DNA from 2 places in the Desulfothermus okinawensis JCM 13304 genome. Region 1 is predicted to be linked to the other one. Evidence: riboswitches for the same ligand, from Rfam matches in the RefSeq annotation. Region 1 holds a riboswitch; the other holds the start of a gene.
What was found. A riboswitch is a leader RNA that binds a small molecule or an ion and turns the genes downstream of it on or off. The one in region 1 is predicted to bind cobalamin.

Region 1 (5,392 bases):
TAATTTCACTGGGATTTTTACTGCCTTCCAAAGAGGATTCTGTAATCTGGAGAGGCCCACTTAAGATGGGTGTGATAAAGCAGTTTATAGAAGATGTTGTCTGGGGCATGCTGGATTATCTTGTTGTGGACTGTCCTCCTGGTACAGGAGATGAGCCCTTATCTGTTATGCAGCTTCTTGGAAAAGATGCCCATGCAGTTATAGTAACCACTCCCCAGGATGTGGCAGTTGACGATGTTAGACGTTCAATAAATTTCTGTCGTCATACTGGAAATCCTGTAATAGGTGTTATTGAGAATATGAGTGGTTTTGTGTGCCCTCACTGTGGCAGAGAGGTAGATATATTTAAATCAGGAGGTGGTGAGGCCCTGGCAAAAGAAAGTGGTGTGCCATTTCTTGGAAAAATCCCCCTGGACCCCAAATTGGTGGAAGCTGGAGATAGTGGAGATGTTTTTATAAAGTATCACCAAGATTCTCCAGCAGCCAAAGCACTTTCTAAGATTCTGGAACCAATACTAAAATTAGATGAAAAATAGGGTTTTAAAAACAATGAAACTTTGATAAAAAGGGCGTGTATACACGCCCTTTTTTTATTTTAAACAGGAGGTTTAAGCTATGGGGACAAAAATTACAATACTCTGCGAAAATACTGCCGGTTCCATGTTTGGACTAACAGGTGAGCATGGATTTTCTGCCCTAATTGAAAAGGACGGGAAAAAGATTTTGTTTGATACTGGACAAGGGTTTACCCTAAAGCACAATGCATCTATACTGGGAGTGGATTTTAAGGAAATAAATAAGATCGTAATTTCCCATGGACACTATGACCACACAGGTGGACTTGCAGATGCACTGTACCCACCAAGGGGAGCAAATGTGTATATGCATCCTGATTGTTTTGGTGCCAAATATGCAAAATTGGAGACACCATTGGGACCAAATTACATCTATATTGGAATTAGATTTAAAAAGGAACTCCTGGAAGATTCCCTCAAGGCAAATTTTGTCTATTTAAAAGAATTCACAGAGATCTCAAAAGGTATTTATTTCTCAGGTGAGATCCCAAAGGAGGAGGAATTTGCAATAAAAGATAGACGCCTTTTGGTAAAAACAGAGGATGGAAATTATATTGAAGATCCATTTAATGATGACATAAGCCTGTTGATTGAAACAGACAAAGGACCTGTTGTCCTCCTTGGGTGTGCCCACAGTGGAGTTGTGAATATCTTGAGATACCTTTCAGAAAAGACAGGTCATAAAAAGTTCTATGCAGTAATAGGTGGCACCCACCTTGGCTTTTTCCCCCCAGGTGAGGCATTAAATAATATCTTAAATGAGCTTGAGCGCTTTTCAGTTGAGCTTGTTGCAGTTTCCCACTGTACAGGTCCTGTTGCAGCAGCCCACTGTTATATGAGGTTTAAGGATAAATTTGAATTTGCAAATGTGGGCTGGACAAAGGAGTTTTAATTATATCTATTTTTATTGTTATTTAGACTTCTGCATTAACCCGAGTTTATCAAAATAATAAACTCTGGTAAGATATTTTAGTGTTCACAGTGATTTTTTCCGCATGGTTCGCTTCTGCCACAACAGGTCCTACCAGTGGCCTCGAACCTACATCCATTGCCTCGATCCCTTCTGGGAGTATGGGTTCTTGATCCCTCTAAAATAAAACCCATACCCCCGCTAATTAGACGTTTAACAGTGGATCCACATTTAGGGCACTTATCTATTGGTTCATCTGTGATTGACTGCTCCATCTCAAATCTATAACCGCACTCTTTGCATTCATATTCATAGGTGGGCATGCATCTACTCCTTTTTTTAGATTTACAATAATATTTTCAGCAGGTAAATTTTTTTATTTATTTTTTATTGGCTGTGTCAAGACAAATGAGTTCAGTTTAACTTTTGCATGTGTTGCTATAACATCACATTTTGCCTTAAATAAGAAAAAGATGTTGTGTTCCACACTACTTAAACTCTCAAAATTCCCCTGACCTTTTGAAATAATTAAATCTGCATTCCAGAATTCTTCTAAAAATTCCTTTTTGCAGTCTTCTAAAATGGTGCCTGGGGCATCTGAGCCATTATCTATTATCCTGACAAGTTTATCTAAATTACAGAAATTAGCATCAGAGACAGTTGCATCGTTTATAATAGGTTTACCCCTTACAGCCAAAGTGATTTTATCAGGTCCTATTTCTTCGATAAACACCTTGTCAAATACTATTTCTCCAGCATTGTCAGCTAGATATAATATTTTTTTTGCTCTCACTATTTGATTTTTAAATAGTTCAAAATCTCCAATAACTGCTTCAGATAAGGCATTAAGTATGGATTGTTTTATTTCACCTGGGGTTATCTCATTTTTCACCCCAAGATCTATTACATTTCCAGCCATTGCAAGTCTCATGGCTGTATTTAATGGGTCCTGGGAATTATATACCATGGACTTTAGTTTGGGATAATTTTCAAGTGCCAGTTTGTTGTGTCTATCTTTTATTTCTTTGTATGGGTCAGGATTGTTGGTTATTTTTCTAATTAAGGCATGAATGTGTTTAGCTGTATATGGAGGTGGTTTTGACATATCTATCTGGCTTAATGTTAAAAGGACTTCACGCATTAAATGCTCCATAAGACCATCATCTATACCTATCATTTTCCCAACATCAAGGGCATGACGAACAAAGCAGGGAATGCAATCTAAATAGGTCTTCATCTTGTTTCTCCTTATCTAAAAATCAAGTTGATTTTTATACTAACCATGCTTATCCTTTGCAAGGAATTTATTTGGTTTAGACTAGGTTTATCATTTTAATAAGCTTGGGTTTAAGTTTTGCTTGAAGAATTTTATTATCTCTATTAATAGAAAATTCATCTGATGAACATTCAGGTGCCCATTTGGGCTTAAAAGGGAATCCCGTGAAAATCGGGAACGAACCCATCGCTGTGATAGGGGGACGAAAGCTGCAGTGGGCCACTTTCCCCCGCCACCTTTTCAAGTGAAGGACTTGCTATTTGCTAGTAGCAGTGTGTGAAGGTCAAAAACTTTTTGCTTCACCTACGTCCTTGCTTAAAAAGGTGGCGGGGAGGGGGGAAGGCGCAGTGAGTAGATTGATCCCTAGAGTCAGAAGACCTGCCTGAATGGAGCTGGATCTCGCCCTGGGAAGGTGAGCATCCTTAAAAAGACCTGGATGAAAATGGGACATCCTGGTTTGTCAAAGGATATAAGACAAACTGGGATTTTTTTATGAAAAAATTTTACTTCCAACTTGTTTTAGCAGCTTTTTTTCTTCTACTAACCCTGTTTTTTTCTCTATCCCAAGGATTTGTAAAGATTCCTTTCTTGGAAGTTGTAAAGATAATCTCTTCCAAACTTACAGGCATAACCTGTAAAAATATTTCCACTATCCACTATTCCATTATATGGGATGTAAGGCTTCCTCGCATAATATGTGCTGCCTTAGTTGGTGGGGCCCTGTCCATCTGTGGGGTTGTTTTTCAGGGGATACTATTAAATCCCCTTGCTGACCCATACACCCTTGGAATCTCTGCAGGGGCTGCATTTGGTGCATCTTTGGCCCTGTTATTTGGTATGAGTTTTTTGGGAATCTATACTGTACCTTTTTTCGCCTTTGTATTTGGTCTTGTTACACTCCTGGTGGTTATATACCTTTCATCCACCTCCAGCAGTGGGATATCTTCCAACAATCTTATCCTCTCAGGGGTTATAGTATCAGCAATACTTTCAGCAGGGATCAGTTTTTGTAAATACCTGGCACAGGAGAGGGTCTCAGTGATTGTATTTTGGCTACTTGGCAGTTTTGCCTCTTCAACCTGGACAAGTGGACTGCTTATATTGCTCTGTTTAATTGTCTCTTTTGCAGTATTTATATTTTACTTTAGGGATCTAAACCTGCTCAGCCTGGGCGGAAAAACTGCATCTTCAATGGGTGTGGACCCAAAAAAGGTGAGGATCTTACTACTTGTCTTTTCTTCTCTTTTAACAGGGGTTTGTGTTTCTTTTTCTGGGATAATAGGATTTGTGGGACTGCTTGTTCCCCATATGGTGAGGTCAGTAGTAGGTCCAAATCACCTGAAACTTCTGCCTGCATCCCTTATTGCCGGCGCAATAATGTTGACTCTGGCAGATACCTTGACAAGGGCGTATCTCCCCACTGAAGTCCCAATAGGCGTGTTAACAGCCCTGATTGGTGGTCCATTTTTTTGCTATATCTTTAGGAAAAAACAGGTGGGTTTTTGAAGGTGGATAGACAAATCTTAGAGGCAAAAGACATCTCTTTTTCATACAATAATGAACCAGTTTTAAAAGATATATCCCTTAAATTTTGCCAGGGGAAATTTTATGGTATTCTTGGGCCAAATGGAAGCGGTAAATCCACATTGCTTGATATATTAATGGGCTATAAATTCCCAGACAGGGGCAGGGTCCTTTTATATGGTAAGGAGATAAGATCTTTAAAAAAATCAGAAATAGCAAAAAGGATTTCATATGTACCCCAGAGTTTTAGTGTCAACTTTCCCTTTACTGTAGATGAGATAATAACCATGGGGAGATATCCCTATGTGAAGAGATTTTCCCTTCCATCTATAGAGGATATTGAAATTGTAAGGGAGGTGGAAAGGAAGGTGGATGTATTTGACCTTAGAAAAAAACTCATAACAGAGCTAAGTGGAGGTGAGAAACAACGTGTTATGATAGCAAGGGCCCTTGCCCAGGATACTCCAATCTTTCTTTTAGACGAACCAACTTCTAACCTGGACATAAAACACAGTTTGAAAATACTCTCTATATTTAAGAAAAATGTAATCTATAAAAGAAGTTGTGTAATATGTGTATTCCACAACATTAATGAGGCTACCTCTTTTTGTGATGAACTTATATTTTTAAAACAGGGAAAAGTTATTGAGTCTGGTCCTTCCAGCAAAGTAATTAGTGAAGATATTTTGAAAGAGGTGTTTGAGGTAGATGTTAAACTAAGGTTTGAGGAAAGATTAAATTGTTATCAGGTGTTATTTTTAAATGGAGGTTTTGAAAATGAAAAATAGGTTACTCGCTTTTTCATTAGTTTGCATTGTTTATCTAGTTGTAGGGGTAAGCACAATATACGCATTTAAGCTGGATAATGATATTATAATTGATGATAAAGGAAGACATGTAAAAGTAATCAGGCCTTACACAAGGATAATATCTTTGTATCCTGCCCATACTGAAAATATTTGTGCACTAAATAGTGCTAAAGAATTAGTTGGAATATCCATAAGTGATACCTATCCAAAATATATTTTAAATAAAATTAGATTCTCATATCATTTTGGAGTAGAGCGATTTCTGGCTGTAAAACCTGATTTGATATTAATCAGACCA
Region 2 (5,392 bases), on a different contig from region 1:
TTATGTATCTTTTACAGATAATAGTAATAAAAAAATTATTTTGTCTGTAAAACCTAAAAGGATTGTATCTGTTAGCCCAACAATAACAGAAATATTAGCTGAGATTGGAGCAAAGGATCTTTTAAAAGGCATTACCTATTATGATAGATATATAATAGATGGTGCAAAGATTGTTGGTGGTTTTTTATATCCATCAACAGAAAAGATAGAAGAGCTTAAGCCAGATATAGTGTTTGTTTCTAAGATTAATGCTCACAATCTGTCTCAATTGGAAAAAAATAATATTAAAGTTATACTCTTATCTCCTAATAATCTAGATTCGTTATTTAACACAATAGAGATTTTGTCAAAGATAGTTGATAGAAGAGAAAAGGGTCAAAAATTAATTGCAGATATAAAAAGACAGATAAAACATATAAAGACAAAGTTAAAACATATACCTGCCAAAAAAAGACTCAGGGTTATGAGGATAATGGGGCGTGATACAATTATGACTCCAGGTGTTGATTCTTTTCAGAACATGATAATTTCCCTTGCTGGAGGTATACCACCTCGTTTTCAGGGACCTGGGAAAATGGTAAGCGTTACAGAGGATGAATTCATTAAATTTAATCCCCAGGTGATATATGGATGTTATGGAGATAAAAAACTAATAGAAAAGATAAAAAAAACTCCTGAGTATAGTTCTATTTCTGCAATAAAAAATAATAGAGTGTTCATATATCCCTGTAGCCTTACATGTAGATTATCTGCACACACTGGTTATTTTGTTTCATGGCTTGCAGCAGATATTTATTCTGAGCAGTTTTTAAATGATAAAAACTGGGAGTACAAAGATCATAAGATTTCAGAAAAGTCATTAAAGATAGATTTAGACTATATAAAAAAGGCTGCAATTATAAAATCATATGTATTTGACTTTATAAACAAGACCCTTCTAATTCAATTTAAAAGGCCCATGTATATAGTTTCTTCTTTAGAAGGGCCAAGGGGAAATATAACATATGTGGGAAATCACTATACTCCCCCTCCATGCTGGAGAATCACACATTACCTTGGATTAGAGAAATCCAGAAATAGGATTTACAAGGCATTAAATCTGGATGAGAAAAATAGCTCTCTTTTGTTCACTGGGGCAAATATGGACAATCTCGCAGTGGCAACAAAAGAATATAAAAGTCTTAAGGTAGTAGTCATTGCCACAGCCGGGGTTGAGTCAAATGCAATGAGGATGTCAAAAGATGTAGGTAGTTATTTTGAACCAGGTACAATAAATATGATTATTTTATCCAATGCAAAACTCACCAAAAGGGCAATGACCAGGGCTATTATTACAGCCACTGAAGCAAAAACAGCAGCATTAAATGATCTGGATATAAGGAGTTCATATAATCCATTAAAATACCAGGCCACAGGTACGGGAACTGACAATATAATAGTTGTTCAGGGTGATGGTGAAATGGTACTTCACAATGCAGGTGGCCATTCAAAACTTGGAGAACTAATTGCAAGGGCTGTATATGATGCAGTAACAGAAGCTATTTCAAAACAAAACAAGATAATATTCAATAGAAATATATTTAAAAGACTTAAAGAAAGATATATAAATATATATGATATAATTTATAAAAGTCCAATTATTCCAACATATAAGAAAAATCAGTATATCAAAGAAATGGAAGGCCTCCTTTTAACTCCAGAATATGCATCTGTTTTTGATGAATTTCTCATACTATCAGATCAATATGAAAATGGCAGAATTTATAATTTATCTATGTTAAGAAAATTAGCAAAACACATAGCATCATCTATAGCAATGAATAATAATATTAAGATTAAATCTTATGTTAATGATAAATCTATTCCCCTACCCATAAGAATATGTATTGATTCAATGTTAAGTGGTATATCAGATAAATTTAATAACATTAAACATATGAGCACAAATAAAAGTAATCTAAACTAATTGTATGTGTTATGGAATGCTTGACTGACAACAACAATTGATGTACATCCATACGCATGAAGATAATAAGATGGTGTTTTGGATGTTTTGGAATAGTAATGATAATAATATATTGTAATCTAATGTTAATTTCAGGACATTGTGAACAAATAAAAGATATATCAGGGACTACTATAAAACTACCCTTTTATCCAAAAAGAATAGTATCCCTTGCTCCCAGTATAACAGAGTGTCTCTTTGCAATTGGTGCTGGAGATAGGGTAGTTGGTGTAACACAGTTTAGTAATTATCCACAAGAGGTAAAAAGATTACCAAAGGTAGGGTCATATATTTATCCAAGCATTGAAAAGATATTATCTCTAAAACCAGATCTAATTCTGGCAACTAAAGATGGGAATCCAAGGCACATAGTCTTAAAATTAAGGAATATTGGCATAAAGGTCTTTGTAGTAGATCCAAGGGATATTCACTCTTTATTTTCCACCATGCTTGTTCTGGGAAAACTAGTAGGATGCGAAAAAAAGGCCAAATCAACGGTGGACAGATTAAGAAAAGAAGTAGATAGTATCACACAAAAGGGAAAATTGTTTAAATATCCACCAAAGGTCTTTTTTCAAATAGGAATAGATCCCATGGTGACAGTTGGAAGGAATACATTAATAGATAATTTGATAAAGATAGCTGGAGGTAAAAACATCTTTGGGAGTTTTCATGGTTATCCCAGAATATCCGTTGAACAGGTAATTGGACTAAATCCAGATATTATCATAATAACTTCAATGGTCCATTCTGCTTCAAATTTAAATAGACTGAAAAGTCTCTGGGAAAAATATAAAGAGATTGATGCAGTTAAATACTCAAATGTGTTCGTGGTAAATTCAGATTTTTTTAATCGTCCCGCTCCAAGGGCGATTAAAGGACTAAAACTTTTGTCCATGATCTTTGAAAAGGCAGTAAATAAAATTAGCAATTAAAAATTGTTCAGGTGCCATTTAAGCTTAAAAGGGAATCCGGTGAGATTCCGGAACCGGCCCGCGGCTGTGATAAGGGGACGAAAGTTGCAAAAGGCCACTTTCCCCCGCCACCTTTTCAAGTGAAGGACTTGCTATTTGCAAGTAGCAGTATGTGAAGGTCAAAAACTTTTGGCTTCACCTATGTCCTTGCTTAAAAAGGTGGCGGGGAGAGGGAAGGCGCAGCGAGTAGGATGATCCTTTGAGTCAGAAGACCTGCCTGAACAATGAGATTTTTAAGTTCCTTCGGGGCAAGGGGCTTAAGACAAAAGTCTTTGGGGATAAAAACGGGAAATCCCTGAAGTCCTTAACTAATTAGGATTTCAGGGATTTTTTTATTTAAAAACCAGAAAAAGGAGGAATGGTTATGAAGACAGGAGTTATTTGTTATGTAAGGACAGACACAGAGAGATTGGATTTAGACCAGGTAAAAAATGAGTTAAAGAAGGTTTTTAAGGATGCAGACTTAATAGAAATTGCCCATTCTCCAGGGAGTGAAGAAGACATAATGAGGGCGTGGTGGCAGATGACCACCAAAGGCATGAAAAGAATTTTTCTCAGATTTGTTGAAATTGGAAGGGACATGGGAATCAAGTTTACTGGCAAAGAAATGAGATTATATGGTTAACAAAATTTATTTTACCCAGGTTTTGGCAAACTTGGGGTAGGAGGTAAGTAAAAATGAAAAAATGGATTTTTCTTGTTGGTATTTTAATCTTTACTGTTTCACAAAATTCATTTGCACAGCAAGGTAAATATTCTCTGGATACAGTGGTGGTAACTGCAAGTAGATACAAAGAATCTATAAAAGATACCCCTATGAATGTTGAGGTTATTGGACAAAAAGAGATAGAGGCATCATCTGCTAAAGATTTAGGGGAGCTTCTTGCTGAAAAAGGGATAGGCACAATTAGGGAGTATCCTGGTACTCTCACGTCAGTAGGGATCAGGGGTTTTAGGACAGATACACATGGAAATGATTTACTTGGGCATGTTCTGATCCTTTTGGATGGACGCCGTGCTGGAACAGGAAATGTTGCAAAGATCTTAACAAAAAATATTGAGAGAATTGAAATAATCAGGGGACCAGGGGCAGTACAATATGGCTCAGCAGGTATTGGTGGTGTTATAAATGTAATAACAAAAAGGGGAAAAGGAAAACCCCATGCATTTTTAGAAGGAACCCTTGGTAGCTTTAATTACCAGGATGGCACAGTGGGCTCTTCTGGAAAAATCAAGAACTTTGATTATTCATTTGCATACAGCAGGGGTAAGATGGATGATTATGACACAGCAGATAATGTAAAATATAAGAATACGGGGTATGATAAAAAAGAAGACTATTCCTTTAATGTGGGATATGAGTTTTTGCCAGGAAATAGAATTGGGGTTATTTATACAAAATTCGATACAGACAGGGCAGGTTCTCCTTCATATTTAAGTAAAAATGATTTAGACGATTATTCTGATAAGTCACTTAGTTCTGCTGATTTTATATATGAAGGAACACTTCCATCTCTGCCCATTTTCTGGAAAGTAAGATACTTTCAAGGGTATGATAAAAATAAATGGGTGGATCCTATTTTTAGTAATCCAGATGGTTGGGATGATGGTACCCCGTCTATTCAATACACAAAGCATAGAGGCGCACAGGCACAGATTACCCTAGACCTGGACAAATACACTCTTACCACTGGTTTTGATTGGGTTTATTACAAAATTGAATCCTCTTATTCACCAAAAGAGACAAAGTACAAAAATCCTGCAGGGTTTGTCCTGGCAAAAATAAAGTTACTAGATAATAGCCTTATTTTATCAGGTGGAGCCAGATACGACAAATATAAGGTAGAAATTGAAAAAGGAGAGGGTAAGGATAAAGACAAAACACATCTTTGCCCAACCATAGGAGCAGTATATCTACTTACTGACAATATAAAATTAAGGGCAAACTATGGACAAGGATATAGAATGCCCAGTGCCCAGCAACTGTCTTCAGATTATTATGTATGGGGAACACATTATAGGGGTAATCCAGATCTAGATCCAGAGAGGAGCTGGACTGCAGAAGGTGGTGTGGACACATCATTTGAGTTTTTGGATGCATCCTTTGGATATTTTTACACTTATTTTAAGGACAAAATAGAGACTAAATCAGATTATATAAATGGAGTAGTAACTTACGAAAATCATGGACAGGCAAAGATTCAGGGGATTGAGGGAAGCCTGGCTTTGTATATTGGAAAAATGTTTGATCTTCCTTTTCAAATAAAACCCTATGGAAACATAACTTATCTATTGGAGAGAAAGGATGAGGAAACAGATAAGGATCTAAAATACACAGAAAGGATGAGTGCCAGTTATGGAATATATGTCTCAGATAGAAAGGGCTTTTGGTCTAATCTGAATTTTGAATACC

Region 2: another riboswitch for cobalamin. It lies ahead of ACYQ0O_RS07990 (hypothetical protein); the one in region 1 lies ahead of ACYQ0O_RS05625 (FecCD family ABC transporter permease).

Annotation. Positions count from the first base shown of each region.
Region 1 covers NZ_BAAIEW010000011.1:18,375-23,766, reverse strand. Annotated here, with positions in the region: gene ACYQ0O_RS05645 (P-loop NTPase) at 1-536, shown strand, start outside; gene ACYQ0O_RS05640 (MBL fold metallo-hydrolase) at 616-1,467, shown strand; gene ACYQ0O_RS05635 (FmdB family zinc ribbon protein) at 1,545-1,808, opposite strand; gene ACYQ0O_RS05630 (damage-control phosphatase ARMT1 family protein) at 1,862-2,722, opposite strand; cobalamin riboswitch at 2,878-3,161, shown strand; gene ACYQ0O_RS05625 (FecCD family ABC transporter permease) at 3,254-4,267, shown strand; gene ACYQ0O_RS05620 (ABC transporter ATP-binding protein) at 4,270-5,073, shown strand; gene ACYQ0O_RS05615 (ABC transporter substrate-binding protein) at 5,063-5,392, shown strand, end outside.
Region 2 covers NZ_BAAIEW010000017.1:53,698-59,089, forward strand. Annotated here, with positions in the region: gene ACYQ0O_RS07980 (adenosylcobinamide amidohydrolase) at 1-1,966, shown strand, start outside; gene ACYQ0O_RS07985 (ABC transporter substrate-binding protein) at 2,023-2,940, shown strand; cobalamin riboswitch at 2,933-3,214, shown strand; gene ACYQ0O_RS07990 (hypothetical protein) at 3,344-3,604, shown strand; gene ACYQ0O_RS07995 (TonB-dependent receptor plug domain-containing protein) at 3,658-5,392, shown strand, end outside.